DNA from 2 places in the Psychrobacillus sp. FSL K6-4046 genome. Region 1 is predicted to be linked to the other one. Evidence: riboswitches for the same ligand, from Rfam matches in the RefSeq annotation. Region 1 holds a riboswitch; the other holds the start of a gene.
The links. A riboswitch is a leader RNA that binds a small molecule or an ion and turns the genes downstream of it on or off. The one in region 1 is predicted to bind thiamine pyrophosphate.
Positions count from the first base shown of each region.

Region 2: linked by a shared signal. The riboswitch ahead of thiT (energy-coupled thiamine transporter ThiT) and the one ahead of MKY09_RS01280 (YkoF family thiamine/hydroxymethylpyrimidine-binding protein) in region 1 are both predicted to bind thiamine pyrophosphate.

Region 1 is NZ_CP152020.1:230,197-246,198, forward strand. Features, by position in the region: gene MKY09_RS01225 (DUF4260 domain-containing protein) at 1-202, shown strand, start outside; gene MKY09_RS01230 (TetR/AcrR family transcriptional regulator) at 274-1,107, opposite strand; gene MKY09_RS01235 (efflux RND transporter permease subunit) at 1,204-4,290, shown strand; gene MKY09_RS01240 (VOC family protein) at 4,358-4,726, opposite strand; gene MKY09_RS01245 (DUF1697 domain-containing protein) at 4,832-5,332, opposite strand; gene MKY09_RS01250 (helix-turn-helix transcriptional regulator) at 5,472-5,693, shown strand; gene MKY09_RS01255 (hypothetical protein) at 5,696-6,001, shown strand; gene MKY09_RS01260 (serine hydrolase) at 6,011-7,309, shown strand; gene MKY09_RS01265 (energy-coupling factor transporter transmembrane component T) at 7,373-8,128, opposite strand; gene MKY09_RS01270 (ABC transporter ATP-binding protein) at 8,118-9,482, opposite strand; gene MKY09_RS01275 (ECF transporter S component) at 9,475-10,056, opposite strand; gene MKY09_RS01280 (YkoF family thiamine/hydroxymethylpyrimidine-binding protein) at 10,049-10,639, opposite strand; TPP riboswitch at 10,715-10,823, opposite strand; gene MKY09_RS01285 (D-glycerate dehydrogenase) at 10,977-11,936, shown strand; gene MKY09_RS01290 (ABC transporter substrate-binding protein) at 12,463-13,458, shown strand; gene MKY09_RS01295 (ABC transporter permease subunit) at 13,522-14,382, shown strand; gene MKY09_RS01300 (glycine betaine/L-proline ABC transporter ATP-binding protein) at 14,379-15,581, shown strand; gene MKY09_RS01305 (hypothetical protein) at 15,772-16,002, shown strand, end outside.
Region 2 is NZ_CP152020.1:3,116,075-3,132,076, forward strand. Features, by position in the region: gene MKY09_RS15335 (pseudouridine-5'-phosphate glycosidase) at 1-419, opposite strand, end outside; gene MKY09_RS15340 (carbohydrate kinase) at 416-1,516, opposite strand; gene motB (flagellar motor protein MotB) at 1,620-2,384, opposite strand; gene motA (flagellar motor stator protein MotA) at 2,368-3,171, opposite strand; gene MKY09_RS15355 (aminopeptidase) at 3,362-4,594, shown strand; gene MKY09_RS15360 (hypothetical protein) at 4,687-4,827, shown strand; gene mreBH (rod-share determining protein MreBH) at 6,196-7,203, shown strand; gene MKY09_RS15370 (carbonic anhydrase) at 7,273-7,842, shown strand; gene MKY09_RS15375 (GNAT family protein) at 8,017-8,559, opposite strand; gene MKY09_RS15380 (M3 family oligoendopeptidase) at 8,566-10,368, opposite strand; gene MKY09_RS15385 (tryptophan-rich sensory protein) at 10,527-11,255, shown strand; gene map (type I methionyl aminopeptidase) at 11,276-12,025, opposite strand; gene thiT (energy-coupled thiamine transporter ThiT) at 12,077-12,655, opposite strand; TPP riboswitch at 12,718-12,811, opposite strand; gene MKY09_RS15400 (M20 family metallopeptidase) at 12,912-13,976, shown strand; gene MKY09_RS15405 (DUF4870 domain-containing protein) at 14,013-14,354, shown strand; gene MKY09_RS15410 (SGNH/GDSL hydrolase family protein) at 14,706-15,608, opposite strand; gene MKY09_RS15415 (aminopeptidase) at 15,623-16,002, opposite strand, start outside.

The sequences.
Region 1 (16,002 bases):
TAAAATTGGTGCAACCATTTATAATGTTGGTCACAGTTTTATTTTTCCTATACTTTTAACATTAGGTTACTTCTACTTTTTAAAAGATTATTTGCTTATAATTTCTATTATTTGGGTAGCCCATATTTTTATGGATAGACTTTTTGGCTTTGGATTAAAGTACCAAGAATCTTTTAAAGAAACTCATATGCAAAGGCTTTAAAATTAAAGTGAGATTTTTTATAGTCATATAAAAAGCGTCTAATCAGTTACACAACTGGTCAGACGCTTTTTTTAAAGCTTATACTGTTCTCTAATCAAGTAGGAAACCCACTTGCATTGAGGGTGGTTTTTAATATTCTCTAAAAGACCTTTTATAAGTGCGAGACTCGGAGTTTCGGTTAGGAGGTGATTTTTTAAAATTTGAAGCGTTTCCTTTTCGATTGGCTCTTCTATTTCTAGTAGAATCTGATTGATTAACTCAAGTATTTGCATATCTTTATCGGTGTTTTCCTTTATAACCTTTTGCATAATTTGAGCACTATCTGTTGAGATTAAAGGAATCGTTGAATGTTTTGCTAATACTTTCGTCTTTTCTACAAGTGACTTAGTTAGCGTGTCTATATCAATTGGTAATTCAAAGAATAGATAGAGGTCGATATATATTTTCATAAAGCCTTTTATGCAAATAAGTAAGTCATATTTTGTTTCTTCATAAGTTAAATCTAACTTGTCTACCATATAAAGAATAATTTCATTTAATAGATTGTCATAATAAGTTAGTTTTTTTAATAAATCATCGTTTACCGTATGTGTCTGTTCCTTGAAGAAGATTTTAGCAAAAGTAGAGTTTTCTTGAAATGCCTTGTTGGCAGTGTAGAAAAAGGTATATAGCATATCGTCAGAATGTGAACATTCTTTGACCGAGTAGTCAATTTCTGAAATAATCTGCTTCATAAAGCAATCTACCAAAGAAGTGATGAGCTCATCTTTGGATTTATAGGAAAGGTAGAAAGCACCTTTAGAAATGCCGCAATGGTCAGTGATTTGTTGGACTGATGTAGCCTCAAAACCTTGCTTTGCAAAAAGTTCTAATGCTTTATCCATTATTAATTGTTTCTTTACCATATCTTATCGCTCCCAATGGTTATTGTTGACAAATGACCAATTAGTCATTATTATAAATAAATGAGTTTGATAAGTCAAATGAGGGTAGGTGCAAGTGTGAAAGGTTTAGTGAATTTTGTACTAAAAAATAAGTTAGCGGTATGGTTATTGACTATTATCATTACTGTTTCCGGTATTTATTCAGGTACAAGAATGAAGATGGAGACCATTCCAGATATTTCGATCCCATTCTTAATGGTGATGGATGTTTATCCAGGTGCGACTCCTGAAAAAGTTATGGAAGATATCTCGATGCCTTTTGAGAAAGCGTTAGAAGGACTAGAGGATGTTAAATCGGTATATTCCAATTCCTATTCGAATATGTCTAATATTCAAGTAGAGTACGAATATGGCACAGACATGGATGAAGCAAAACGCGCATTGGAGTCTGCATTGGATACGATCTCCTTACCTGAAGGAGCAATGGAGCCAACTATTACGGCAATAAGCATGAATATGATGCCGGTAGCAGCCCTAAGCGTAAGTAGCACAGAAGAAGATATCGTAGAGCTAACATCGACAGTAGAAGAAATTTTACTACCGAAAATTGAAAAAATAGATGGTGTTGGGTCTGCTACTATAACTGGCCAGCATATTGAAGAAGTAGAGCTTACATATGACGAAGCAAAAATGGCCGAACTAGATGTAACTCAAGATACAGTAAAACAAATGATCCAAGCAAGTGATATGGCAGTATCCTTAGGATTGTTTGAATTTGAAGAAGGCGAGCAGGCAGTAGCGGTTGACGGTAAGTTCATGACAGCCGACGAACTGAAAGAAATGCTTATCCCTGTTACACCTTCCGCTACAAACCCATCTCCTTTTGTGAAACTTGGAGATATTGCTTCTATAGAAGTAGTTGGTAAAGTAGAATCGGTTTCCCGTACAAATGGGAAAGATGCAATTGCAATCCAAATTGTAAAAAATCCAGATGCTAACACTGTAACAGTAGTAAATGCAGTGAAAGATTTAATCGCAGAAGAAGAAAAGAACATTGATGGTTTAGTGATTGACGTTTCCTTAGACCAAGGTGCTCCTATTGAAGATTCAGTATTCACAATGGTTGAAAAAGCATTGTTTGGTGGATTAATCGCCGTGTTGATTATTCTATTGTTCTTACGTGATTTTAAATCTACAATTATTTCTATTGTGTCTATACCAGTTTCTATTTTTATGGCATTACTGCTATTAAATTGGTTAGATATTACGTTAAATATTATGACACTTGGAGCCGTTACCGTAGCAATTGGACGTGTAATCGATGACTCGATTGTTGTTGTAGAGAACATTTATAGACGCCTTCACTTAAAAGGCGAACCATTAACAGGCCGTGCCCTTGTTCGTGAAGCAACGATTGAGATGTTCAAACCAATCCTTTCTTCTACATTGGTAACGGTAGCGGTATTTGCTCCATTAATCTTTGTAGGTGGTATGGTTGGAGAATTGTTCATGCCATTCGCATTAACAATGACATTTGCTCTTGGTGCATCACTGTTAGTAGCAATTACAATTGTACCTGCAATGTCACACTTCTTATTTAAGAAGAAATTGTACGCTGAAAAAACAGAAAGTAATCATAAAGAGCAAGGTAAGTTAGCTGGTAGCTATAAAAAAGTTCTAGAGTGGACATTAAACCACAAAATTATTACTTCGCTTGTATCGGTTGCATTACTAGTAGGTAGCTTGATGCTTACGCCGTTAATCGGTTTCAGTTTCTTGGGTAGTGAAGAAGAAAAAGTAATGTATTTGACTTACACTCCAAAAGCTGGTGAGCTAAAAGAAGACACATTGGCAAACGTCACTAAAGTTGAAGAAGAGATGCTTAAACGTAAGGATATTGATATCACTCAAGTATCTATCAACGGTGACGGCGCAAATGACATGACTGCAATGATGGGCGGAGGTTCAGGCGGCGCATTAATGTACTTGATCTTTGATGAGGATATGGAAGACTTCCCAGGTGCTCGTGAGGAAATCGAGGAATATGTGTTCAACATTGGTCAAACTGGCGAATGGAAGAGCCAAAACTTCTCAAGTATGTCCATGTCGACAAATGAAATTAGCTATACATTCTATAGTGAAGATTTAGATAAGTTGAACGAAGCTGTTGCAATGGTTGAAGAAGTAATGGGAGAAACAAAAGGATTAGAAGATGTTTCTTCGAGTGCTGAAGACAGCTACGTAGAGTATACATTCCAAGTAGCTCAAGATGAATTATTGCAGTACGGTTTAACAACTGGTCAAATCGTTGGGATGTTGAGTCCTTCCACTACGGAGGAAGTATTAACGACAGTTGAAAAAGAAGGAAATGATTTAGAGGTTATCGTACAGCAAGAACAAACAGCAACACCTAAATCGATTGATGATATTTTAGCTAGAGAAGTACCGACAGCAATGGGAACTACAATGCCATTGTCTGAATTAGTAACAGTAGAAGAGGGTTACGCTCTAAATACGCTTGCTCGTAGTAAAGGTGAATACTATGCTTCTGTATCCGCTACAATTCAAGATGATGATATTTCAAAAGCATCTGCAGATGTAGATAAAGCGATTGAAAAATTAGACTTACCTAAAGGTGTAACGGTTGGGGTTGCCGGTGTAACTGCAGATATGAATGAAACATTCACTCAGCTTGGAGTAGCAATGCTTGCAGCAATTGCGATTGTTTACTTTATATTAGTAGTAACATTTGGTGAAGGTATTGCACCATTAGCTATCCTATTCTCATTACCATTCGCAGTAATTGGTTCATTTGCAGGTCTATGGATTGCAAACGAAACAATATCCGTATCTGTTATGATGGGTCTTCTCATGTTGATTGGTATCGTTGTCACGAATGCCATTGTATTAGTTGACCGAATCATTCATATGGAACGCGAAGGTATGAATATGCGTGAAGCGATCCTTGAAGCTGGTGCAACTCGCTTACGTCCAATTTTGATGACAGCTATTGCAACCATTGGGGCACTTGCACCATTAGCAGTAGGATCAGGCGGCGGTGGTTTAATCTCGAAAGGATTAGGTATCACGGTTATTGGTGGTCTAGCAAGTTCTACGCTACTAACATTAATCATCGTTCCAATCGTTTACGAGGTTCTATCGAAGCTATTTAAGAAAAAACGTAACGAAGTACAAGATAATTAAATAACAGAAACGCCTGTGGGATTAAATTCTCACAGGCGTTTTTTTTAAAACTTAGTTTATCCTTTTCTTACATCCATTCTAATATCTCGATACGATTACCAAATGGATCGTTAATATATATGCGATTAGCCCCTGGTAGTTCTGTATCTACTTTAAAGCTTACCTGTTGATCGGTTAAATGCATTTTTAACGCTTCAAGGTCTTCAACTTCAAAAGCCGGATGTGCCTTCTTTGCTGGAGAGAAAGGCTCTTCAACTCCGATATGAATTTGATAGCTTCCCAGCTCGAACCATACGCCACCCTTCTTTTTTAGAAGTAGTGGTTTTTCTATTTCTTTTAATCCTAATATTCCCGTGAAGAAGCTTCGTGCCTCTTCCTCACAGCCCTTTGGAGCAGCTAATTGAATGTGATCAATTCGTTTAAATGTAAATGACATGGTCCATACCCCCTTATGAATTAACTTAATTATAATGTGAATTTTTTGATAATAAAAATTTATATAAATCATGATAAGGGATAAGTAACTCTTATGTTAAAAAGGTTACATTCGCTCCAATATTTTATTTACCGTATTTTTATTTCTAGCTGTAGATACCATTTGAAGCTTCTTTTCAAAAAAGGTGTTTGTATATTTAGTTTGATGATAATTTTTAGTATGGTGGATGATCAAGTTTCGATTATGCAGGACAATAAAATCATCCTCTACAATTCCCTTTAAAATAGAAAACTCATCGTTTGTAATTTCTTTTCGCAGAAACATGACGAAGGTTTGGTCATTTAAGAAAAGTGGATTTTTACTTATTTCCTCCAGTTCTGCTTTGGGCCTCACTACAACAGGTATTTCGAAACCATAGGTATTCCTTAATGCTTCTTCCAGTTTTTCCTCGCTACAACCTCCACCATCAAAAATAACATTTCCCGTTTGAATATACGTACGCACATTTTGAAAGCCTAACTCTTCAAAAAGAAGCTTTAGCGATTTCATATCTACTTTGTTGAGCTTTCCTAAGTTGATCCCTCTTAATAGAGCTACTGACGACATGTTATGACCTCCACTATTTTTACATTAATCATACATTTCTTTTCTGAATAGTGGAATATGTAATATAATTCTAACAAAATGTAAAAAATAGTTTACTTTAAGTAAAAAATATATTACAATTTGTGTGAGGTGACAGAACATGGAAGGTAATAGACATATAACCAATAGGATTTTAGTGTTAAGAGCAGAAAAGGGTCTTTCCCAAAAAGAAGTGGCGGATTTATTGGGAGTAAGTCGGCAAACAATCATTTCGCTTGAGAAGAACAAGTACAATCCATCGTTAAAGCTTGCCTTTGACATTGCATTGCTATTTGAAGTGGATTTAACGGATGTATTTCAATATAAGAAAGAGGGGGAGTAGAAGTGACGGAGGTTGTATTTGCTATATTAAGGCTTGTTTATGTAATTATCTTTTTTATTGCTTGCTATATAAGCTTCAAATTTGAATGGAGTAGTGAAGGAAAGGATGAAAGGGGCAACGCAATCGCTCACAAATCCTACAGCATCATATTTCCTTTTGCCCCCTTTGGATGGTTCGTGATTGAGCTATATGACTCATATATAAGTGAAATAGGCTACGAATCATACAAGCTAGCAATATGGTTTCTATTGACGGGATTAATGATTTGGCACGCTATTAACATAATCGTTTTAAAAAGAAAGTATTAGGAGGATACGATGAGCATTTATACGTGGATTGGTATTGGGATATTTGCTTTTTTTACACTCCTTCCCTTGAAGAGCGCGAAAAATCTTAGTAAATGGGACATTATTGGAATTGTTATAACGATGGTCACCTTAGTGGTAATTATAATCGCACATATATTTTATAGCTTTAATCTTTGGATTGGAATTGCCGTGCTTTTTATACTTGCAATATTATTAGATAAAAAAACATATACGAAAAAAATGATCGTTATTTATGCTTGTATGTTTATTGTCATAGGCGGAGTGGTTTATTGGCTATTAGGAGATCTCTTTGGAAAGACGGATTCTGACATAGTCTTAGAGCATCTTATAGAAAATCCAGAAACAACATCCCTCTATTTTGCTAAGGAGGGTGAAGTACACATTAGTCACAACGATGAAGAAGTTAGGCCACTTGCAAGTGTTGTGAAAATAATGGTTGCTTTAGAATATGCCTTTCAGGTAGAAGAAGGAAAAGTAGATCCTGCTACTATTATTGATTTAGATGACCTAAATGTTTATTATATTCCCCAAACCGATGGGGGAGCCCATGAGGCTTGGATAGAGAGCTTGGAAACAGAACAACCAATGCTACAGGAAGTAGCAAAAGGAATGATCAAGTTTAGCTCAAACGCTAACACCGAATACCTTATGGATTTGCTGGGTCTAGATGCAATCAATAATAGGATGGAAGAGTTAAACATAGAAAACCATGAAGAGGTTTACCCTATTGTTGGAGGACTAGCTATCTCGAGCTACCTAAAGGAGCAGGAGAATTTAAGCAATAAAGATTTAATAAATAGACTTAACGAAATGTCTATGGAAGAATATCGTTCTTTAGCAATCGAAGTAAGTCAACAATTGAAATTCAAACAATTTGCAGTTACAGATGCATCTAAGATTTCCATGGATATTCAACGGATCTGGTCTGACCGACTAATCGGAGCTTCTGCAGCCACCTATGGGAATATCCTTTCAAGTGTGTCAAACAATGAATTTTCGCCAAGTGTCACTAATACTTTAAGGGATATATTGGAATGGCCACTTGTTCATGAAAGTAATCAACAAAAATTCCACCACATAGGTAAAAAAGGTGGTTCAACAGCTTTCATACTTAACCAGACGATTTATGTGGAAACAAAGAATGGAGAGAGAATGGAGATGGTCATTATGTTAGATGACTTATCGATGTTACAAAGCCTCACGTTGCAAAAAAATATAGACTTCTTTCTATTTAAATTGATAGAGGATGAGGAGTATTTAGAGACAGTGAATCAAAAATTATCTTAGAGAGTATGGATGGGGTTACGTCCATTCAAAAAGAAGTGTCATCCATATCGGATGACACCTCTTTTAAGGTAGCCACAAACTACTAATACAACTAATTAGTAAAACACAAATAAACAAGAACGCTAGTATAAAATCCTTCTTTTCAATAGGCACTTCATGATAAAAGACTTTTCTAGGTTCCCCCGTAAAGCCTCTTGCTTCCATTGCGAACGCCACTCTTTCAGCCTTACGAACAGCCCCAGAAAGCATAGGGATCAATACGCGACGTAAACCAATCAGTCTTTTAAAAACATTGGAGTCGTCGCTTAGTCCTCTCAGTTTCTGTACTTGTTGAACTTGTATAAACTCGTCCTTTAAAAGCGGTAAAAATTGATAACCAACCATAATACCATAAGCAATTTTAGGAGACAGCTTCAACTGCTGCATTAGACTCCGTATAAATATAATTGGGTCGGTTGTTAGAGCAAATAATAGGCTTAGACTAGAAAAGGCCAACACCCGAAAGCTTAAGGATAAGGCGTGGTTCAATTGGCTTTCCGTTATATCGACAGAACCGATGGACCAAAGAACAGTTCCAGTCCCGCTCTCTGCAAATAGAAGAGTGGTCCAAAGGTAACCAAAAGCTGCGATTACGAAAGGAAGCATCAGCAAGGTCCAGTTTTTCCAGGATATATTGCTTAAGAATATTTGCATCACCATAATGCTGAACCAAAAAACTAGTGGTGTCCATGGATCGAAAAAGAATGCTAGTGAAAGCATGCAAATCATTACGATCACAAACTTAACGGACGGATTCATCCTATGAAGGCTAGCACGCATAGACAGGACCTCGCTTAGGAGGAAGTAATTGATGTTCTAGCATTAAATCTTTCTTATCCCAGAAGCTGGTCGCACTATATTTCCCTGTCACTCCTCCGTTCCTCATCAATAAGATGGAATCAGCTACCTTATACGCAAATTCCATATCGTGGGTAACGATTAGAAAAGTAGTACCTGCCCTAGAACGCTCATCTACGACTTTTAAAAGTTCTGTCAGATTAGCAGAGTCCTGACCAGAAGTTGGTTCATCCATCAAAATCACTTCCCGGTTCTGGCAAAGCATAACGGCTATAGCTAGGCGACGTTTTTGTCCATGGCTGATAGAAAATGGATGGGCCTCAGAGATGCTAGATAAATCAAGTCGTTCCAGCAATTCTTCTGTGTTTGATCCTCCGCCAAAAGAGACCTCCTCTTTTACTCTTCCTGTAACAAACAAAAATTCTGGTGACTGTGGTACATAGCCTAACAAGCTTGGCAGGACGTTGCCTTCAGCTGGCAGAACCCCTGAAAGAGCCTTTAATAATGTGGATTTTCCACTGCCGTTTGGTCCCGCTAGTACTGCGACCTCTCCTTTGTGTAAAGAAAACGAGCTTGGTTGAAGAAAACTATGGGTGCTAACTCCTTCTACTTGTAGGGATAGTTCCTGTTGGACCCTGTTATCCCGTTTAACATCGTCTATAAGCGAATTTCTGTCTTCTTTTAATCTAATTCGACGATGAAAGAAATCTTCCCAAAGGTCTAGCTTGTGTTCAATTGCTAATATCGTTAATCCAGAGCTTTGCTGCAGTGTATCCAACCATTCAATATATTGTTTTGCAGTATAAGGATCTAAGTGCGTAATCGGCTCATCTAACAATAAAACCTCTGGCTTCATAATGAGTGCACAAGCCGTGGCGACTCTTTGTTTCATTCCTCCAGAAAGTGACTGAATGATGGAATGTCGATAAGCGGTTAACCTGGTTGCCTCCAATACTTCTGAAATTCTTGAATCCATGTCCTCTCGCGCTACTAGTAAATTCTCTAAAGTAAAGGCAAGCTCCTCCTCAACGGTTGGCATACAAAACTGCGCATCTGGATCCTGAAAGACGGTAGCGATACGATGATTGACCTCGCCTGGTCGATAAGAATTGCTGTCCTTCCCAAAAAGCTCTATTTTCCCGGAAACTATTCCATCGCAATTGTCAGGGTAGAGGCGGTTACACAAATATAGCAATGTACTTTTCCCACAGCCACTTGGACCGGTAATCACAACACGCTCTCCTTGTTCAATAGACATCGAAAAATTTGATAATACAGGAACCTCTTCATCAGGAAATGAAAAAGAAACATTTTCGAGACGGATAACATTAGACACGTGCGTCACCTTTTTTAGAGCGTGAAATAGAATATCCTCTTAATGAACCCGTTGCAAGCAAACCATCAGCTATGGCTTTGCCGCCTACACCAGCAATCAGTGTCCCGCTAAAAATCCGAACGACAAGCATAAAAAGGACGTACCCAGTAGTATAAACTGTAAATCCTCCTAAAAAATATCCATACACAAAGCTAAAAACTGCAGACCCTGCACCAGCAAGCATTAATACCCAAAGGTCAAATCGTTTATAGCGGGTAGCTGCGAATACTGCCTCTGCACCCAATCCTTGAATGACACCTGAAAGGATAAGTCGTGGTCCAACAGCATTACCTAAAAGCACCTCTATTGCGGCTGCAATAGTTTCAGAGATTACAGCAGCTCCTGGTTTGCGAATGATATACATACAGATGATAGAAACGATAAACCATACTCCAAAAATCCATTCATATGCGATTGGACCAATAAACCCTGACCAAATATTTCCGACATGAAGGAATAGTAAATACACAATCCCAAATACTACTGCAAAGATAGACATTAAAATAATCTCTTTTAGCTTCCATGATTTAAGCATGAAGATTATCTCCATGAGAAGGACTGTTAATGCTCATCGATAAAGTCATTACTAAATGTTTGTGCTCCTCTGATCTGGCTCTGCTAAAGGTAGCTTCGTAGAAGGCAAATACATCATGGATATCTCCATGGATACCGCTTGCATAATGCATGGACTCATTGAATACACCAGCGTCTTTCGCATGCTGAATCTCTTTGTAGATAACATCCATATAGTTTGGATTGTTCATTGGATATAAGGCGAATTGAGAGGACACATATTGTTTAGTTGCATCCATATTAGCAACCTCATCCCCTCTTTCTAAATAAACGTCAGCTGCTGTGTCACCTGGACAGCCCGCTGAAAATGTTCCTGATAGAGCCACGTGTACCCCAGTTTTTGCTGCATTTAAAGCTATTGATTTTGCCACATTAAATACATGAGCTTGTTTTCCCCTGATCACAGTCGATACGTCATCCGTATGCATCCACACATTGGATGTGTCTGTATCCTGTAACGCCCCCTTAATAATACTGATAAACTCATTGCTCATTGGATGTAGGGAGAAACGAAACCCTACAATCGGACTTAAACCACATTCCATTCAAAACCCTCCTTAAAATTTTTCATAAAAAAAAGCTACATCCGTGAAGATGCAGCCACTAACCTTATGAAAAAAAGGAAAGTCACCGCACTTCCTCACGCAGGTATTATCCTGATCGAGTAATAAGGGATCGGAGCTTAAAAAGCTCTCATCACAGCCAAAGTGGGCACCCCTAGTGCAGAAACGGTATGTAGTTTTCCAATTATGTAAGATTTACACAATCTGTTTTTTTATGTGACCACAGTATAGCGTATAAAAATATTATTGTAAATACAGTTGAATTCTTTTCTCAAATCAGCGATGCTTAAATTATCAGAAAATCATTAGGGGGAATTGGATGTATAAAATATTTATTACTAGAAAGTTACCGGAAGAGATTGTACAACCACTAAGAGAAAAATTTGAAGTCATTATGTGGCATAGCGATGAAATTCCAATGAAGTACGAGGATATCAAAAAAGAGGCAAAGGATTGTAATGCTTTGTGGACCGTTCTCTCGGATAAAGTGGACCGGGAACTGATAGAAAGCCTACCAAATCTAAGAATTATATCTAATCTTGCGGTCGGCTATAATAACATTGATATCGAGGCTGCAAAAGAAAAAGGGATTATTGTAACCAATACACCAGGTGTGTTAACGGAAACTACAGCAGATTTAACATTTGCCTTATTACTAGCAACTGCTCGTCGTATTACAGAAGCGGAGCAGGATATTCGTGCAGGGAAATGGAAGTCTTGGACACCGATGCAACTAACCGGCATGGACGTTTATGGGTCAACCTTAGGAATTATAGGCATGGGGAGAATCGGTGAAGCAGTCGCACGCCGGGCAAAAGGGTTTGATATGAAGGTCTTATACCATAATCGAACAAGAAAATTAGAATCTGAGCAACAGTATAACTTTACATATGTGGAGCTCGAGACACTACTAAAGGAGTCAGATTTTGTTGTAATATTGACTCCTCTCACTCCAGAAACTAGAGGCTTAATTGGGAAAAAAGAACTGGAAATGATGAAGGAAACCTCAGCTCTTATTAATGTGGCACGAGGAGGAATAGTTGATGAGCAGGAGCTTTATGATGCCCTAGTCAACAAAAGCATTTGGGCTGCGGGTCTAGACGTTTTTGAAACGGAGCCAGTCCCATTAGATCATCCACTTTTAACCTTACCTAACGTGACTGTCCTACCCCATATCGGTAGTGCCAGTATCTATACAAGACTTGCTATGATGCAGATCAATGCTACGGCCATTGAAGATGCATTAGAGGAACGGGTACCAGAAAACAGAGTGGTTTAAAGTGTAAGAGATGCCATGAACATAGCGTTCATGGCTTTTTTATGTTTTGTGGGGTGAGAAAAATATAAAAATAAACCCTACCGGTGATAAAACCTCGCGAACGGTGATAAAACCTTTATGAGCGGTGATAAATCTCTACGAACGGTGATAAAATCTCGTGAACGGTGATAAACCTCCCCCGAGCGGTGATAAATTCAAAATCTCCTCTTTATCACAAATAATTAATAATTACATCGTTATTTATATGAATAGATTGTCTAGGGTTCACTAATTACTTAATGAAAAATGACTAGAAAAATGATGCATAATATTCAGATAAAGATAGAATAATAACAATCATTTATTAAGTGAATTTGCAATATACAAATTTTTTTAGTAATATTAGTAGTTATAAATTAGACGTCCTTTAATTTCCAAATTCAGGGAAGTTTAATTGTTTAGGATTTTAGCAATTATTTATAGATTTTGAAGGAGGAGCGATCGAACGTCTAATTTAAAAACTGAATGAAAAGAGGTAGTCAAACTAATGAAAAAGATTATGTTATTTTTTTCACTTTGTATGCTTTTAGTACTTGCAGCCTGTGGCAGTGAGACAAGCAAGGACAATATTGAGGTGATTAAGTTTGCTGATGCGGGGTGGGATAGTATTCGCCTACACAATAGCATAGCTCAAACAATCGTCGAAGAAGGTTATGGTTATGAAACCGAAGTAACAAGTGGAACAACGGCGGCAACCATGCAGTCACTTGAAAAGGGCGACATAAATGTCTATATGGAAGTATGGACCGATAACATTAAAGATGTCTACGAAAAAGCAATTGAAAGTGGAGATATCATAAAGGTAGCTACTAATTTCGCTGATAACGCGCAAGGATTATATGTTCCAACTTACGTGATAGAAGGAGATGCAGAACGAGGTATTGAACCAATAGCACCGGATTTAAAAACGGTTCAAGACTTAGAGAAGTATCCAGAAATTTTCCAAGATCCCGAAGATAGCAGTAAAGGCCGAGTGGTCGGTGCTCCATCTAGTTGGGTAGTAAGTGAGTATTTGGGGACGAAACTTGAAACATATGGCCTTGACGAACAATATAACTATCTAGCACCTGGCTCTGATTCTGCCATTGTTGCAGATCTAGCTGGCGCATATAAAAAAGGCGAGCCGTGGGTAGGTTATTATTGGTCACCAACGTGGGTAACAGCAAGCTACGATTTAACTCTATTAGAAGACGCACCATACGATGAAGCAACATGGAATGATTCGAAGGGAACTGAATTTCCTCCGAATGATGTAGTGGTTGCTGTTCATAAAGATTTACCAACACAAGCTAAGGAAGTAGTAGACTTTTTAAGTAACTATGAAACTAGCAATGATTTAACTGAAAGTGCTTTAGATTACATGCAAGAAAATGATGTGGAAGCAGATGAAGCCGCTATTTGGTGGATGAAAGAGTATGAAGATATTTGGACAGCTTGGGTGTCAGAAGAAGTGGCAGAAAAAGTTAAAGCTTCTTTAAAATAATTCATAACTCAATCTAACTAAAAGAGAGGTGACCTGCGACTGTATGTTTTGCAGTCCTACTATATGACAGAATTTCCAGATGTACGTTTTCCAATCGGGGATGTAGTAGAAAAATTCGTAGATTTTTTAGCCGCGAACTTTGATGCATTCTTTGATTTTATCTTTATTATTTCTTCCTCTATGATTAAAGGCTTAGAGGCAGGTCTATTAGCAATACCATGGTGGTTATTTATTGTTATCATCTTTTTAATAGGGTGGTATTTTAATAATATTTATGGAGGATTGCTTTATGGGGCATTTATCTTTTTAATAGGCTCCTTTGATTTGTGGCCGGAAACGATGACCACGATTTCCATCGTTCTAATCTCCGTAATTTTGTCTCTTGTAATAGGCATTCCGCTAGGCGTTGGAATGGCTTTTAGTAAGTCCATGTCCAGAATCATGCGCCCAATATTAGACGCAATGCAGACAATGCCAAGCTTTGTCTATTTAATACCAGTAATTTTCTTCTTTCCACTAGGAAATGTACCAGCAGTTATTGCGACAATCATTTATGCGTTACCACCAGTAATCCGTTTAACAGAATTAGGGATCCGAAGTGTAGATAAAGAAATTGTAGAGTCTGCACAATCATTTGGTTCCTCTTCCTCTCAAATGCTCATGAAAGTTCAACTACCACAAGCCTTACCTACAATTATGGCTGGTATCAATCAAACAACGATGATGGCTCTTGCAATGGCTGTTGTTGGTTCTATGGTTGGGGCACAGGGACTTGGAGAGCGAGTACTCTTTGCGATTAACCGAATTGACATATCCCTTGGTTTTGAAGCCGGAATTAGTATCGTCTTTCTAGCGATCATCATCGACCGAGTTACCGGAGGAATTGCAAATCGCCTTCAGAAACATAGGAGGGATGTAGCATGACAGTAAAATTAAGACTAGAAAATGTATCCAAAATATTTGGACCACGCCCTAAAAAAATTATCCCAATGGTAGAGAAGAGTGTACCAAAGGAAGAGATATTAGCTAAGACAGGGCATACTGTTGGAGTGTACAATGCTTCTATGGAAATCATGGAAGGAGAGACCTTCGTCATCATGGGGCTGTCTGGAAGTGGCAAATCTACCCTAATCCGTTGCTTGAATTTATTAAATAGACCTACCTCAGGTGCTATTTATGTCGATGGGGAAAATGTGGTCGATTACAATAAGACACAGGTAAAATTTTATCGTCAAAAGAAAATAGCAATGGTATTCCAACACTTTGGACTGTTTAGTCATCGTACAGTATTAGAAAATATTGAGTATGGATTAGAAATTAGAGGTATGTCCAAGAAGGAGCGTCAGGAAATTGCTCAGAAGCATTTAGAGACGGTCGGTCTTAAAGGATATGAAAACCAATATCCAGATGAGCTTTCTGGCGGTATGCGTCAGCGAGTTGGCATCGCAAGAGCGCTTGCGAACGATCCAGACATCCTATTAATGGACGAGCCCTTCAGTGCACTTGACCCACTAATCCGTAGAGAAATGCAGCTAGAGCTTTTAGATATCCAAAATCGTCTGCAAAAAACAATTATTTTTATTACACATGACGTCAACGAAGCATTTAAAATTGGTGACCGTGTGGCTGTTATGAAAAACGGGAAAGTAGAGCAAATTGGTACGCCAGAAGAAATTCTAGAAAATCCGGCTAGCAGCTATATTTCCGAATTCATACGCGATATCGATCGTACTAAAATTCTTCAAGCTGAGCATATCATGTCTAAGCCAAATGGATTAGTATCCTTAAAGGATGGACTAAATGTTGCAATCCAGGTAATGAGAGAGAATGGTAACTCGAGTGCGTTTGTAGTTGACAGAAAGCGACAGCTACAAGGTATTATTACCATCGACCAGGCTATTGAAGGGATGAAACAAAAGAAAACCTTGCAAGAAGCAATGTCGAAGGAAGTAAAAACTGTACATCCAGAAGAATATGTACAAGATTTAATACAACAGGTACTTGATTCCAAGTATCCTCTCGTTGTTACAGACGAGGAAGGTACGATGAAAGGAATTATTTTACGAGTGCATGTATTGGCAAGTTTAATAAGTGATCCGATCGAAGAAACGGAAGAAATATAAATATCAAGGAAGCCCAAAGACAATTACATGTCTTTGGGCTTTTTATATTGGCCATTTAAAGATGAAAAATGAAAACAACATGTGTAATAAATGGAATAGTATTTGGTTAATTATGTTAAAATTTAACATGTAAACATAGTGTTGTTTGAGAATTATTAGAAGTCATTTTAAGTCTTTAGGAGATGAAAAAATGAAGAGAATGTCACTCTATTGCCTATGTATCTTGTTCTTATGCTCCTGTAGTCAATTCAATGAACCATTATTAAATGGTGAGATGGTTAAACTTACAATTGAATGTAAAGAAGGTGAAATAATAGAAATTGAAAACGAAAAAACCATTAATAAAGTGGTTAGGGAAATCAACGAATCAAAAAGAGAAGGTACACAAGAGATGGAATTTGATCTGGAGCATCTCTCTACA
Region 2 (16,002 bases), 1.0 Mb from region 1:
GAAATGTCCATTGTTGTCTCAGCACCTCTATGCACTCCGCCGATACCACCCGTTACAAACATTTGAATTCCTGCAAGATCCGCACAAATCATTGTTGTTGCCACAGTAGTAGCACCGATTTCCTTAGAAGCGACTACATATGGTAAATCTCTTCTAGAAGTTTTGCGAGCATTGCTGCTAGTTGCTAAAGTTTCTAATTCTTCATTGGATAAACCAATTTTAATCTTCCCGTCCATAATTGCAATTGTTGCAGGAACTGCTCCGTTATCACGGATAATTTGTTCTACTTTTCTTGCCATTTCAATGTTTTGTGGATAAGGCATCCCATGAGAAATGATAGTAGATTCTAATGCTACGATCGCTTTTCCTTCTGCCATTCCTTGTTCAACCTCTTGTGAGTACGTTAGATATTTTTTCATTTTAAATATTCCTCCAGTTCATTAGTTAACTTCAATTTTGTTAGTTCAGTTCGTACTGTGTCTACAGATTGGAGTGTTTTAGTAGCGTTAATCATCCCAGTCAGCACAGCCTGCTTTACTTCTACTCCATCCAACGAAGCATGAAGAACCCCAGAAACAAAGGCATCTCCTGCACCAGTCACGTCTACTACCTGCTCTGTTTGGATAGCAGGCATAAACAATGTCTCGATCTCTTTCCCAGCACATACTACTCCCTTGCTGCCATTCGTTATAATGACATGGCGTATGCCTTTTTGGACAAATGCCTCGGCTGTACGTTTCCAAGATTCCTCATCCACAATCTGCGTTTGAAAGTATGTCTCGGCTTCATCCTTATTTGTTATAAGCCACTCTATTCCTTCCAGATTCTCCGGCATTCGATTCATCTTCGGTGAAGACACTGGGATAATTGCAAGAGGAATCTTATTGCCGACCGCCAATGCGTGAATGTATTCCATTACATCTTTTGGACAGTTCATATCTATTATGAGCATTTGCGCATTAGTAAGATAAGCCTCTTGTTTTTTCATGTAGTCCACTGTTAGCTGATCATAAATATCCATATTAGCCAGGGCAAAAAGCATTTCCCCCTGTTGGTCTAGTACGGCTGAGTACGTTCCAGTAGAGTAGTTAACAAGCTTTTCTACAGAAAACAAGTTCATCCAGTGACTAGATGCCTTTTCGATAGAAGCGTATTCCATATCGTTACCGACAACTGTAAGTAGCCTGACGGTATTGCCAAGCCTTCCTAAGTTTTCAGCAATATTTCTTGCAACTCCGCCTATACTTTGCAGGCTTGTAGTAGGATTAGAAGTACCCATTTGTAATTGATCTTTTACTATATACTTTCTATCTACATTAGCTCCACCTATACAAATAATCTCTTTGTTCTCTGGTAAAATGTATGCTCTGCCAATAATTTTCCCACTTTTAATGAGCTGAGAAATGATATTAGCAACTGCTGGCCTGGACATCTTTAAGGCATCTGCCATTTCTTGTTGTGATGCATAAGGATTGTTACGCAAATAGGTCAGAACTTTTAATTCCTTGGATTCCATTAGGACAACCTCCCCTCTTCAAACATTTGTTTTAATTATAAACTTTTGTTTTAAAAAGTCAAAGAAAAACTGACAACTATTTTAAATAATTGTCAGTTTCATTTTATTGGGGTTGGTCGTTTAAGCTGCCATCCTCTAATACTCGAGGCTGTATCAGCACTTCGACACGTCTATTTTTTGCTCTGCCTTCTTCCGTATCATTAGCAGCAACCGGCTTGAATTCTCCGTAGCCCTTCGCACTAAAGTACAGAGGATCAATCGTGTTATTGTTTACTAATATTTTCAAAAAGTTCACCGAGCGCATAACACTTAACTCCCAGTTAGAGGCATAAACACTACTAGATATCGGAATATTATCCGTGTGTCCTGTAATCACAACATTCCGAGGCGGATCAAACACCAGTAAATCTGATATATCTTCTGCAATTTGTCGATACTCTTGTTTTACCTCTGCCTGTCCCAAGTCAAATAAAATGCTATCTCTAATTGTCACTAAAAGACCTTCGCTTGTTAACTCAGTTGCAAATTGTTTCTCTAGCGCATTAACCGCTATGTATTCATCAACACTGTCTTGAATCTCAGATAAAGCTTGCTGATCTTCGATGTAAGCCATGCTTTGATTGGAATCACCGCTATTATTGTTTCTAGGTACATCCATTGGCGAAGGCTGTTCCATTAGTCCGGTACCTCCGTCAAACACTTGATTGAATACCGCGGACATTTGGTTTAGCTTTTCTTGATCAACAGTACTAGAAGCAAATAACACAATAAACAGTGCAAGTAGTAAAGTTAAAATATCTGCGTAAGGAAGAAGCCAAGATTCACTCATTTCCTCTTCATGCTGATGTTTCTTATGCTTCTTTGCCAAGGCCTGCCTCCCCGCTTTCATTTAAAACTTTTTTACGTTCAGACATAGATAGATAAGAAGCCAATTTCTGCTCTATCACACGTGGTGCATCTCCTTCTAAGACAGAAAGGATTCCCTCTAACATCATAGTTTTTTGTCTAACCTCTTGCTTTGACTTCCGTTTTAACTTGTTGGCAAATGGATGCCAAAGCACATAACCTGTGAATATCCCTAATAATGTAGCGATGAATGCAGCGGAAATTGCATGTCCTAATTTTTCTATATCATTCATATCGCCTAGCGCTGCTACTAAACCAACTACTGCACCTAGCACTCCAAGAGTAGGTGCATATGTACCTGCCTGCGTGAAAATCTGAGCACCAGTGGAATGTCTTTCTTCCAAGGCATTAATTTCTTCTGTTAACACATCTCTAATATAATCTGCATTCTGTCCATCGATAGCTAAAGTAAGTCCATTTTTCAAAAATGGATCTTCCACATCGGTTGTTTTACTCTCTAATGCAAGTAACCCTTCTCTACGAGCTAAATCAGCCCAGTTAGAAAACAATTTAATAACTTCATGATCTGGCACTAACTTCTGTTCTTTAAAAATTACTCCGAAAAGCTTAGGTATTCTTTTTAGCTCATCCATCGGGAAACCAATTACGATAGTCGCAATTGTTCCAACGATAATAATTAAAATAGCTGCTGGATTCAACAGGGCAGCTAATCCTACTCCCTTCAGAACCATTCCTACACCTAACGCAACAATTCCTAAGACGAGACCAATTACTGTAGACTTATCCAATTCATAAACCCCCACATTCTATTTCTGTTCTTTATTTCGGTTAATATATCAGGATTTTAATATTAGTTTCTAACTATAAATTTTATTTCAATTAATTTGAACTCTTTTTTGTCTTAATTGGCAGAGAGTCATTGATAAATCCCTCTATAAACTGATACTATAATCTTAAGAAAAGAAAGGATGTATGGATATGTCAACCTTTGAAAACAATTTAGAAAAGTATGCTGCTTTAGCTGTTGAAGTAGGAGTAAATATACAAAAAGGGCAAGATTTATATATTGCGGCCTCTACAGAAACAGTAGAATTTGTCCGACTTGTAACTAAAAAAGCTTATGAAGCTGGAGCTAAGACTGTTTACGTAGATTTTTCTGATGATGAGTTAACACGCATCCGTTATGAGCTAGCCTCAAAAGACTCTTTCGACTTCTATCCACCATGGAAAGTTCAAGAAAGAGAGCAGCTTGCTGAATCAGGCGCTGCTTTTATGAGTATCGTAAGTCAAAGTCCCGATTTACTGAAGGGTATAGATTCTAGTAAAATCTCAACTTTCCAAAAAGCTGCAGGTCAAGCTATGTCCAAATACCGCCAGTATGTTCAGTCAGATAAAATTAGCTGGTCTGTAGTTGCGGCACCTTCTAAAAAATGGGCTGCAAAAGTATTTCCAGAGCTTCCTCAGGAAGAGCAAGTTCCAGCATTATGGGAATCTATCTTTAGTGCAGTAAGAGCTGACCTGGAAGACCCAGTATCTGCTTGGAAAGAGCACGATCGTTTGTTGCACACAAAAGTAGACTACTTAAACGAAAAAAATTATAAAAAACTTCATTACACAGCTCCAGGCACTGACCTAACAATCGAACTTCCGAACGGCCATCTCTGGTGCGGAGCTAGTAGCACGAACGAAAAAGGCGAAGATTTTATGGCTAACATGCCTACAGAAGAAGTATTTACAGTTCCTTTAAAAACAGGGGTTGACGGGTATGTAGCAAGCACGAAGCCTTTAAGCTATGGTGGAAATATTATTGATAATTTCACTATCACTTTTGAAAATGGTCGCATTGTAAAAGTAGAGGCAAAAGAAGGTCAAGAAGTACTAGAGCAATTAGTTGATACGGATGAAGGCTCCCATTACCTTGGGGAAGTTGCACTTGTACCACATGATTCACCAATCTCTAACTCTAACCTGTTATTCTATAATACATTGTTTGATGAAAATGCTTCGAACCATTTAGCAATCGGTAGTGCATATGCGTTCTGTATCGAAGGCGGTAAAAAAATGAGTCGTGAAGAGCTTGCAGAAAACGGATTGAATGAAAGTATCACTCATGTAGACTTCATGATTGGTTCTGAAAATATGAATATTGATGGGATTAAAGAGGATGGTACTAAGGAACCTGTGTTTAGAAACGGAAACTGGGCATTTTAATCACAATCTATTCATAAATTTAATGTTTTAGTGTTACAAATTTAGTGTAAATAAGTTATAATGATATTAATATGAATAGTGAGGTGTTAAAAATGGGCTTATTCATAGCTACAATTCTTGGGTTCTCTGGCGGTATTTTAGCCATTGGAGCGGTAATCATGTTTTACTTCTCTAAACCAATGAACAACCAAGATGCAATTATCGTCGATCCGAAACCAACTAATAAGTTTTAATATGTCAACCGCGACTTAACAGTCGCGGTTGTTTTTTTTGTACTAAAATACCTGTAGTTGCCTACTAATTCAAGCCGCTATGGGCTTATTACATTATTACTTTATATGTAGGGGTTGTGGGGGACACTTCTTTACGTTACGTGTGGTTTCCATGATTAGGCGACAATTTCTACTTTTTAGGTATCACTTTTCTACGCTTTAGGTGCGCTTTTACCTAGTTTAGGTAGCACTTCTTTACTTTTACGTGCGGTTCCCCTATGTAGGCGACAATTTCTACTTTTTAGGTATCACTCTTCTATGCTTTAGGTGCGCTTATACTTCGTTTAGGTGGCACTTCTTTACTTTTACGTGCGGTTCCCCTAATTAGGTGACAATTTCTACTTTTTAGGTATCACTTCTCCACGCTTTAGGTGCGCTTTTACATAGTTTAGGTAGCACTTCTTTAATGTTTACGTGCGGTCCCCCTGTTTAGGTGAAAATTTCTACTGTTTAGGTGACAATTTCTATTTTTTAGGTATCACTCTTCTATGCTTTAGGTGCGCTTTTGCATAGTTTAGGTAGCACTTCTTTAATGTTTACGTGCAGTCCCCCTGTTTAGGTGACAATTTCTACTTTTTAGGTATCACTCTTCTATGCTTTAGGTGCGCTTTTGCCTAGTTTAGGTGACACTTCTTTAATGTTTACGTGCGGTTTTCCTATTTAGGTGAAAATTTCTACTTTTTAGGTATCACTCTTCTACGCTCTAGGTGCGCTTTTGCTCCGATTAGGTGTCGCTTTCTCTACTTTTACGTGCGGATACCCCTGATTAAGTGTCTCGTGTCTACCTGTACCAGGCAATTATCCGTTATACGTGCCTCCTCGCATTTTCCCATTTGTCTGTCGGGGCAGAACAGGCGCCTCCGCTTTTCTTGATGTCTAGCTCCTGCGCCTTGCCCCTCGGGGTCAAATGGGAAAATACTCCAGTGGCTGAGGAGTTGCCTCCTCGCATTTTCCCATTTGTCTGTCGGGGCAGAACAGGCGCCTCCGCTTTTCTTGATGTCTAGCTCCTGCGCCTTGCCCCTCGGGGTCAAATGGGAAAATACTCCAGTGGCTGAGGAGTTGCCTCCTCGCATTTTCCCATTTGCCTGTCAGGGCAGAACAGGCGCCTCCGCTTTTCTTTATTATTTCTTATTTTTTTCATTTCATTTTAGATAAGTTTGTATTACAAAACGAATACAAAATAGGTTTTTGTCATTATTTTTTTTCCTATAAATGCCCCTTACTACCCACAAAGTATTGAAACATACGTAAAATTCCATTATGTTACAAATGGCAATTGTGCTATTTTCCATTATAATAACGTAGAGCAAGTGAAATGGAGGAAGACATATGTTGTCAAATTCACATATCGGTATTGATTTAGGAACTGCTAATACTTTAGTTTATACAAAAAATAAGGGATTACTTATAGATGAGCCAACTGTGGTGGCAGTAAACACAAAAACAAAAGAAATAATTGCCTTTGGATCAGAGGCCAAAAAGATGATAGGTAAAACACCAACATCTATTGAAGTAGTTAGACCTCTAAAAGATGGCGTGATCGCAGACTTTGATGTTACTACCCAGTTGTTAAAACTTATTATGCAAAAAGCTAGCAAAAAACTTGGTACTTCTTTACGTAAGCCTACTGTGATTGTGTGCACACCTTCAGGAGCAACTTCTGTAGAACGCCGTGCCATCCAAGATGCGGTACGTCAAAGTGGCGCTAAAGAAGTGCAGCTAATGGAAGAACCTGTTGCCGCTGCAATTGGTGCTGGGTTGCCAGTCAATGAGCCAGTAGCAAGCATGATTGTTGATATCGGTGGAGGTACTACAGAGGTAGGGATTATCTCATACGGAGGTGTAGTCGCGTCTAGTACTGTGAAAGCTGCAGGAGATCGAATGGACGAGGCAATTATCCACTATGTACGTAAAGAGTTTAATGTGATAATTGGTGAGCCTACAGCAGAATTGATAAAAACGACTATAGGGTATGCCCTGGTACCTCATACAGAAGAAGTAATGGAAGTGCGAGGAAGAGATGTAGTGACGGGGTTACCAAAAATAGTGAAACTATCTTCTACTCAAATACAGGGAGTTTTAAAAGAATCATTAGAGACAATTCTAGAAGCAATTCGTGCGACACTAGAAATTTGTCCTCCTGAGCTTTCAGGAGATATCGTAGACCATGGAGTTATATTGACTGGTGGCGGAGCGTTGCTAAAAGGATTAAAGGAATGGCTTAGCGGTGTAATTGAAGTACCTGTCCACCTTGCACCAGAACCATTACAGTCAGTTGTAATCGGTACAGGGAAGTCTTTCTTTATCCATGATCGCAAAAGAAACATTGCAAGATAATTTCTTTAAACAAATATTAAGTAAATTTCTTCTTTTTCGTATAAAATATATTAAGAAGGAGGAATTACTATGCCAAGTTTAAACGACATACTAACCTATAACAAATCATTTGTAGAAAACAAGCTGTATGAACCTTATGTAACTACTAAGTTTCCTGATAAGCGAATAGTTATTCTTACTTGTATGGATACACGTTTAGTAGAAATGCTTCCTAAATCAATGAATCTTAAAAACGGAGATGTAAAAATTGTTAAAAGTGCAGGGGCTGTTATTAACCATCCATTTGGTGGTATTATGCGCAGCTTGATCGTTGCAGTTTACGAGCTTCAAGCAGATGAGATTTATGTAATTGGTCACCACGATTGTGGAATGAGCTCCATTCAAACAGATAAAATTCTTGAAAAAATGACAGCTCGTGGAGTAAATCCTTCCACTTTTGATGTACTGAAAAACTCAGGTATTGAAGTGGAAGAATGGCTTGAAGGGTTTTCAGACGTGAAAGAAAGTGTCTTACATAGTGTGGAAATGATACGTAACCATCCGTTGATGATTTCTGAAATTCCAGTTCATGGACTAATTATCGATCCTCACACGGGACGACTTGATTTGGTAACAGACGGTAAAATCGACAAAAAATAATGTATTTCCCGGGAAATCGCCAATTTTTTTGAGCTTGCTTATGGTTAACGCCATGGCAAGCTCTTTTTTTGCTATTTGGTGTTAAGAGCAACCTACCTAACCTTCTGTCCACCACATAATACAAAAAACCTGTTGATAAACTAAGTTTACCAACAGACTCATTTATAGCCCCTATTATTCTCCTCTTAAAGCGGAATACATATAGTGATCTTCCCATTTCCCATTAATGAATAATAGCTTACGCAGCAATCCCTCACGAACAAACTTGTTATTCTCTAGCACTTTGATAGAGCCAAAATTTCTAGGGGATACATAAGCTTCTATTCGATTTAATTGAACGTCATTAAAGCCAAATTGCTTTACTAGTCGAACAGCCTCAGACGCAATTCCTTTACCAATTTGCTTCTGGTCAACCGAATAGCCAATTAAACCACTAGAAAACGGCATTCTTTTCAGGCTATAAAGTGAAATGCTGCCTATCAAAACATCTCGTTCATGAGAAAAAATACCAAAGCTATATTCCCTTTTTTCCTGCATGAGCATGATTGATTCACGAATCTTCTCTCTTTGGACGCTAGCAGTATAATATTCTTCTTGGTGTAATGGTTCGAAAACAGACCAGTACAACTTGTTGTCATAGACTAAATTTGCAAGAGCAGGTGCATCCTTTACATTTAAAGTCCTTAAGTAACAACTTGCTCCTTCTAGATAAATCAAGTACCGTCACCCTTTAGTGTTAGTTAATTGCAAAAACTCCTCAACATCTTGAATGCAAAGGTCAATTCCCTTCTTCCAAAACGCTTCTTTCGTTATATCCTCTTGTAAATGTTTCATCGCTAAATCCTCTACAGACATTACTGCTGTGTCCTGTAATAAAGCAATATACTTCTCCTCAAAACCAGATCCTTCTTCTTTTGCCTTTGAATATATACTTAAAGAAAATAAGTAGCCAAAGGTATAAGGGAAATTATAAAAAGGAACTCCTGTAATATAGAAGTGGAGCTTAGATGCCCAAAAATGCGGATGTACCGTGTCTAAAGCATCCCCATAGGCTTCTCTCTGTGCTTCTTCCATTAGCTCGTTTAACCGGTTTGCAGAAACAATGCCGTCTTTTCGTTCCTCATAAAATCTAGTTTCAAACAAGAAGCGGGCGTGAATGTTCATAAAGAAAGCAACACTGCGTTGAATTTTATCCTCCAACAAAGCAATTTTCTCTTCTTTGGACTTTGCTTCGCAAACAGAGGCATCCGCCACTATCATTTCTGCAAAGGTAGATGCAGTTTCTGCTACTCCCATTGCATATCTCCGGTTCATCCAATGCACTGGTCTTAAAGCATATGAGTGGAATGCATGACCTAATTCATGAGCAAGTGTAGAAACATTTGACATGGAACCACTATAAGTCATAAATATACGGGATTCCTCTGATACAGGCATTCCTGTACAAAAGCCACCCGGTCTCTTATTAGGACGATCCTCTGCTTCAATCCATCCATTTTCAAAAGCATTTCTTGAAAAGGCTTCTAGCTTCGGTCCAAACTCTTTAAAATGCTTTAGGATAAATTCCGCTCCTTGTTGGAACTCCATTTTTTCGGTAGACGTACTGATAGGTGCATCTAAATTATACCAATGCATCGCTTTTTCGCCTAGCATCTCCGATTTCCTATTTAAATATTCCACAAATGGTGCTTTATTTTTAGAGATTGCTCCCCACATTGCATCCAATGTATCTTGTTTCATACGATTGATGGCAAGAGGTTCTTCTAAGACAGATTCCCAGCCTCTTTTTTTATACGTAGCCAGACGGAAGCCAGCTAAATGATTAAGCGTTTTCGCAAAAACTTCTTCTTTTTCAGTCCATACACTTTCTAACGCTTCAAAGGAATTTTTACGAATTTCAGCATTATCACTCGAGCTTAAGTTATCAGCTTGTCCTACCGAAAGTATTCTTTCTTCCCCATCGATAGTCATTTTTATATGGATGTCCCCTACAAGCATGTTATATAGTTGGCCCCATGCATCATAACCGTCTACTTCTAAGGTAGTTATTAAATCCTCTTCTTTTTCGGAAAGCATTTTACTCGCTTGCTCTCTCCATTCATTTAATATAAATTTAAATGGGGTTAATTCGTCCGTATTTAAAAGCTCTTCCCATACGGTAGATTCTGTCTTGCTAAGCGCTTGTTGTATTGTAATCATTAACGAAGATAACCTTGCATACAATGAACCAACCTCGCCTTGTAAAAGCGTCGCTTTTTTATCTGTTGTATCTTGAGCTAGATAGCAGCCAATAACTGCCCCTGCTTCTGCTAAATGGACAGCTACATCTTTTAGTTCCTCGATTATTTGCCTAATTTGGTTAGACTCTTGAGCTGAGGCTGGGACAACTATTTCCTTAACATTTATTTCAAATTTTCCTAGTTTTTCCTTAACTTTATCTAGATGCTCCCGTAATTCAGAGGAGCTGCTACCACCACGGAAAAATCGATCTAAATCCCAGACGATTGGATAATTTTGTTTTAACATCTGAATATTCCCCCTATTTTAAAAACTTTTACATTTTTCATTATATCATGAATTACTTTCCTAATTATTCATTTTTTTGTCACATAATTTCTATAATTGAATTTGTGTGCTCTTAGATTGAAAGGTATACTTATTAAATATAGAAGGAGGCGAATCTTTTGGTCAAAATAATCCTTTTGATTTGCGGTTATCTCGCAACAATCCTTGTAAATATACTTGCTAATACGTTACCTATTAATGGTCAAACGACTGGGGAAATCTCTGCTAGAATTCCAGCCCTCTTTACACCTGCTGGTTATGTATTTTCCATCTGGATTGTTATTTATATACTATTAGCTTTTTGGATATGGAATATTATAAGAGAATATAGAATTGAACATAAGATTCCCTTACAAAGAGTAGTATTATTTCTAGCAACGTGCCTATTTAATATTTCTTGGATTCTACTATGGCATTATGAGCATTTTAGCTACGCTTTAATTACAATACTAGCGCTGCTTTGGTCCTTATTCCTTTTATATTTAACTTACTCAAGTAGTGAATCCAATTGGAAAAGAAGAATACCTATTTCCATTTACCTAGGATGGATTTTTGTAGCCACTATAGCAAATCTTGATTATGTTTTAACATATTATGAGTTTAGCGGCTTTGGAATAACTACTTCTTTATGGGTCGTTATATTCCTAACGTTAGCTACTGCAATTGCCTTACACTTTAGATATCATTATGATGACCGAGCAATCGTTCTAGTCTTTATATGGGCTTTCATTGGAATCGCTGTACGTCATAATGTAAACGAATTATTAATATCTGCAGCCTCCCTCTTCCTAAGCACAGTCTTAGTGGTTGGAATACTATTTATAAAAAAAACGCCAACGAAAAATTAAATTTCGTTAGCGTTTTTTATTTAATCTATTTTAGTTAAAATAATTGGTTGGTCTTTTGTAACGATCACCGTATGCTCGATTTGAGCAACTAAGGATTTATCTGGAGTGACAAATGTCCAGCCATCACCTGATTCCACGATATGTTCTGCCTTTTCGGAAATGAAAGGCTCCACTGCTAGAACCATTCCTTCTTTTAAGATTGTTGACTCCCATGCATCATAATAATTCAACACATGCTGAGGTGCTTCATGCAAGGACTTCCCAATACCGTGACCAGTAAGATTCATGATGACATGTAAACCGTTTTCTTTTGCTTCTCTTTCCACTGCCTTACCTATTTGGTTAAGACGAGAACCTGCTTTTACTTTAGTCATAGCACGATTAAATGCACTTTCTGCTACCCGACAAAGTTTTTCCTTATCCTCGTAGCCATCTCCTACTACAAACGAGATACCAGTATCTGCGAAGAAACCTTCATATGAACCGGAAACATCAATATTAACAAGGTCTCCCTCTTTAATCACTCGAGAGCCTGGAATTCCATGTGCAACCTCTTCATTTACACTTATACAAGTATACCCCGGGAAATCATACTCTCCCATTGGGCCGGAAACAGCGCCTTTATCTTTAAATAATTTACCGCCAATTTCATCAAGTTCTTTAGTAGTCACGCCTGGTTTTGTTGCTACCTTCATTGCATCTCTTACCTCAGCTACAATGTGACCAATTTTTTTTAACATTTCTAATTCTTCATTTGTCTTTACTATCATCTTTACAAGATCCCTTCTTCACTTAGATGTATGAATATCATATCATATATCTTATGACTTCGGGAGTAATAGGCGCGGGGCTTTTACGAATAGGATCGAACAGATAAAAGCTGCAAATAGAAATACAGGTATCATATAAGTAGAATTATAAACTAATGAATATACGATAACATTTTGGCCCTCAGCAAATTCCCCAAAGAATAATATCCCCGATAATACGTGGGCTAAATAACGTAAAAATGAAGCAATTAAAGCACCCAGCACAACCGCTATTGTCATTTTCATCTTATTTTGATGTTCATATGCTTTAATATATGCTGGTCTTAATAATCCTGCAAGCCCTGCAACCATAAATGCTATAAAATAATCAATACCCACTTGCATAATTACTATTTCAAATGATAAGGGTGCTGGATAAAAGCGTCCTGTCACAACCTGCAACAGCCCTATTAAAAAGCCGGTCACTACGCCTGCCACTATACCTCGACGAAAGGCAATTAATATGATTGGAACGAGAACAAATGTAACACTGCCTCCCTGTGGCATACCAAAACCAATTAAATCTAATACATAGCCTAATGCTGCAAAAATAGCAATCTCTACGAGTAACACAACACGTTGATTTCTCATTGTAATCCCCTTTTTTGACCACAAAAAAACGCCGAAGGGACAGAGCCAGACATCGCGCGATTGCCAGTTTCCATCCACATCCCTACGCAAGTATGAACTTACAGGTTCTAAGGGTACTATCTCAGCCGCTTTGTAGCGACGCCCCTTGTGGTTTCGAATTTATTTTATTTGAGTTCATTGTAGCCGATAGGTGTTTAGAATGCAACCCCGATTGGTATTATATAATAATACAAATTTATTATTAGGGGTGTAATAATTGATTAATTTACTAACAGATCTAATTAAAATAAAGAGTGATAATTTGGAAGGTGCAAATGAGGCACTGCAATACTGTAAAAATTGGCTAGAAAAAAGAGGCGTTAAAACAAAAACGTATGAGCTAAACAACAAACAAATGCTTGTAGCTGAAATTGGAACAGGTGAAGAAACAATCATATGGAACGGACATATAGACGTAGTTCCAGGGAACCCAGAGCAATTTGAACCGAAAATTGTAGAAGACCGACTATATGGGCGTGGCTCAGCTGATATGAAGGCTGGTGTTGCTGCAATGATGGAAGCTTTCGCGGTTCTTTCAGAAAAACAAGATTTACTTACCAAAAAAGTACAGCTACACATAGCTACCGATGAAGAAACAGGAGGAAAAACATCCAAGCACTTAGTTGAACAAGGTTATCATGGTGATTTTGTTATTTGCGGTGAGCCAACTCATGTTAACATCGGACTCCAAGCAAAAGGTATTTTACAATGGGATGTTCACCTAAAAGGTAAATCTGCTCATGGCAGCCGTCCGTGGGAAGGAGTAAATGCAATTGAAAAAGCCATGTTATTTGACCAAGACTTAAGAAAATGCTCGTTCATGCAGGCTAGTAATGAATATTATGAATATCCTTCTCTAAATTTGGCAAAAATAGAAGGAGGAGACCGATATAATATGGTACCAGACGAATGTATCATAAGTTATTCTTTAAGATTTGTTCCTGGACAAGACGTCGAGGAAATCTCCAAAGAGTTAAGAAGCCTTTTAGAGAAATACCCTGGCAGTGAAATACATTTCCAAGGTCATACTCCAGCTATCACTAATAAAGAAGATGATAAGTATATCCAGAAGCTTTTAGCTACTTGTAACGCTATCAGACAAACCCCAACTACCCTATTCGGACAGCATGGTGCTGCAGATACTCGTTATTATGCAGCGAAGGGTGCGGTAGCCATAGAGTTCGGGCCAAGCGGCTCTGATTGGCACGGGGATCAGGAATCGGTTTCTATTTCATCCGTTGAGGAATATAAAGACATACTTGTTAAGTTTGTCTTAGACTAATTAAAAAAGTAGCGAGAATATGTGAGGAGACCATGTATGGATACCAATAAAATTTTAAGTGCATCAACCTATTTTTCTATTTTATTTGCTCCCTTTATTCTTCCAATAATTGTTTACTTCCTTACGACAGATAAAGGGGTAAAATACCATGCAAAAAGGTCTTTAATCTCACATATTATTCCTACTATTTTCTTTGTGTTTCTTATGTTAGCAGTATTTGCAAACTTTTCCCCACTGAGTTATTCAGGCGACACAACAAACATGTGGTCTAGCATGACTACAGCATTAATTTTTATAGGCTTATATACGTTGATTAATATAGTTCTGTTCATTTGGAACATTGTCCAGGGAATCAAGGTATTACGTCATGATGTTTAATTGCTTCTAAAATGGGAATAAGATAAGTATAGAAAAGCAAGGAGCGGATTGATTATGAAAGTAGGCAGATTAGTTAAGTCAGCAATTAAATGGGCACCAGTAGTATATCCAATTGTTCGTAAAGTCTTAAAATCGAAAAAAACAGTTAAGCGCTGAACTTTTTACGCTAAAGCTATATAAAAGAAATTAAAGACTAAAGACAAACTCAAAGATCTTTCAGTTTGTCTTTAGTCTTTTACTATTTGCTAAAAAAAGAGCCCCCAATTTTATGAACCCTAAAATTTGGGGGCTCTTGAAGTTCTCAGCTGATTTGATTGCTTCTTTTAAGGATATTAAATTTGAGCAAGTTATTTATGATAAAATACGTTGCAAGACCATAGCTATATAATTACCGTTTGTAAACGATAGATAGCGATTAATTGGCAGTGCATTTGCTTGCGTTTGCGTTGAACCATTATTACTTTGGTTTCTATTTTCTATAAGCTCTTCAAAGGTTAACGGATTAGGCTTAGGCAATTCGTGCTCATACACAAGCATACGGGAGTTGTACTTACTAAAGAATGAATTAGCCATTTGACGGTAGCCTTCTAGTGTAGGATGAACATCACCAACACTTGGTACTAATTCTTTTTCTTTCCCATCGAAAGACTCTTCCACTGAGATATAAGTTGCTCCATTTTGCTCTGCTACAGTTTGTAGAATCGTATGTAGCTTATCTAACTCTTTGCCGACACCTTCTTTTTGAGACTCATGCACATGAGGATATGCAAAATAGTATCCCATCACGTATATTTTAGCCTTGGGTGCAGTAGCTTGAACTTCTTTTATGATTTCTTGCATATTTTTTCTAACATTATTTAGTGCAAAATTGGCGGAAACTTGCGAGTAAGCGACCATCCCACTTGCAGGCTTAACCTGAACTAGCCTTAACAAATCGTTAGCCCCTGCAGAGATGGTAACAAGTGTGGCATTTGCCAGAAGTTCCTTCGCTTCAGTTGACTGAACGGTTTTCAAGACATCACTAGTTGTATATCCTGGAAATGCTAGTCCTTTAGAGTAGAATCCAAGCAGATTGGCTCTCTTCAACTCTTGTGAAATTAAGTCCGTATATCCTGCATCAATTGCCATATTTGGTGTTTGACCCGCGGCAAGTGAATCACCTAAAGGAATATAAACCTCTGGCGACTTTGCCTCTACTGAATACACAGGAGATAAAATTAAAAGAATCATAAGTAAACTTATCCATCTTTTCACTGAAGTTCAGCTCCTTAAAATGCCCATGCACCTTTAATAAAGATTGGTTCCTTCGTTCCATCTGCTAATTCGCCTGTTATATCCATACCTGCGCTTCCGATCATAAAGTCTTCATGGACGATAGAAGTGTTAATACCCATTTTTTCTAATTCCTCTGCGGTTAAACCTCTAGCTCCCTCTACACATGTCGGGTATGCTTCTCCGATGGCAAAGTGATTCGAGGCATTTTCATCAAACAAAGTGTTGAAAAACAATACATTAGATGCTGAAATAGGCGATTCATGTGGTACCAATGCGATTTCACCTAAATATTTTGCGCCCTCATCCGTTTGAATCAGCTCTTGCAGAAGCTTCTCACCAGAAGCTGCCTGAACCTTAACAATCTCACCATCTT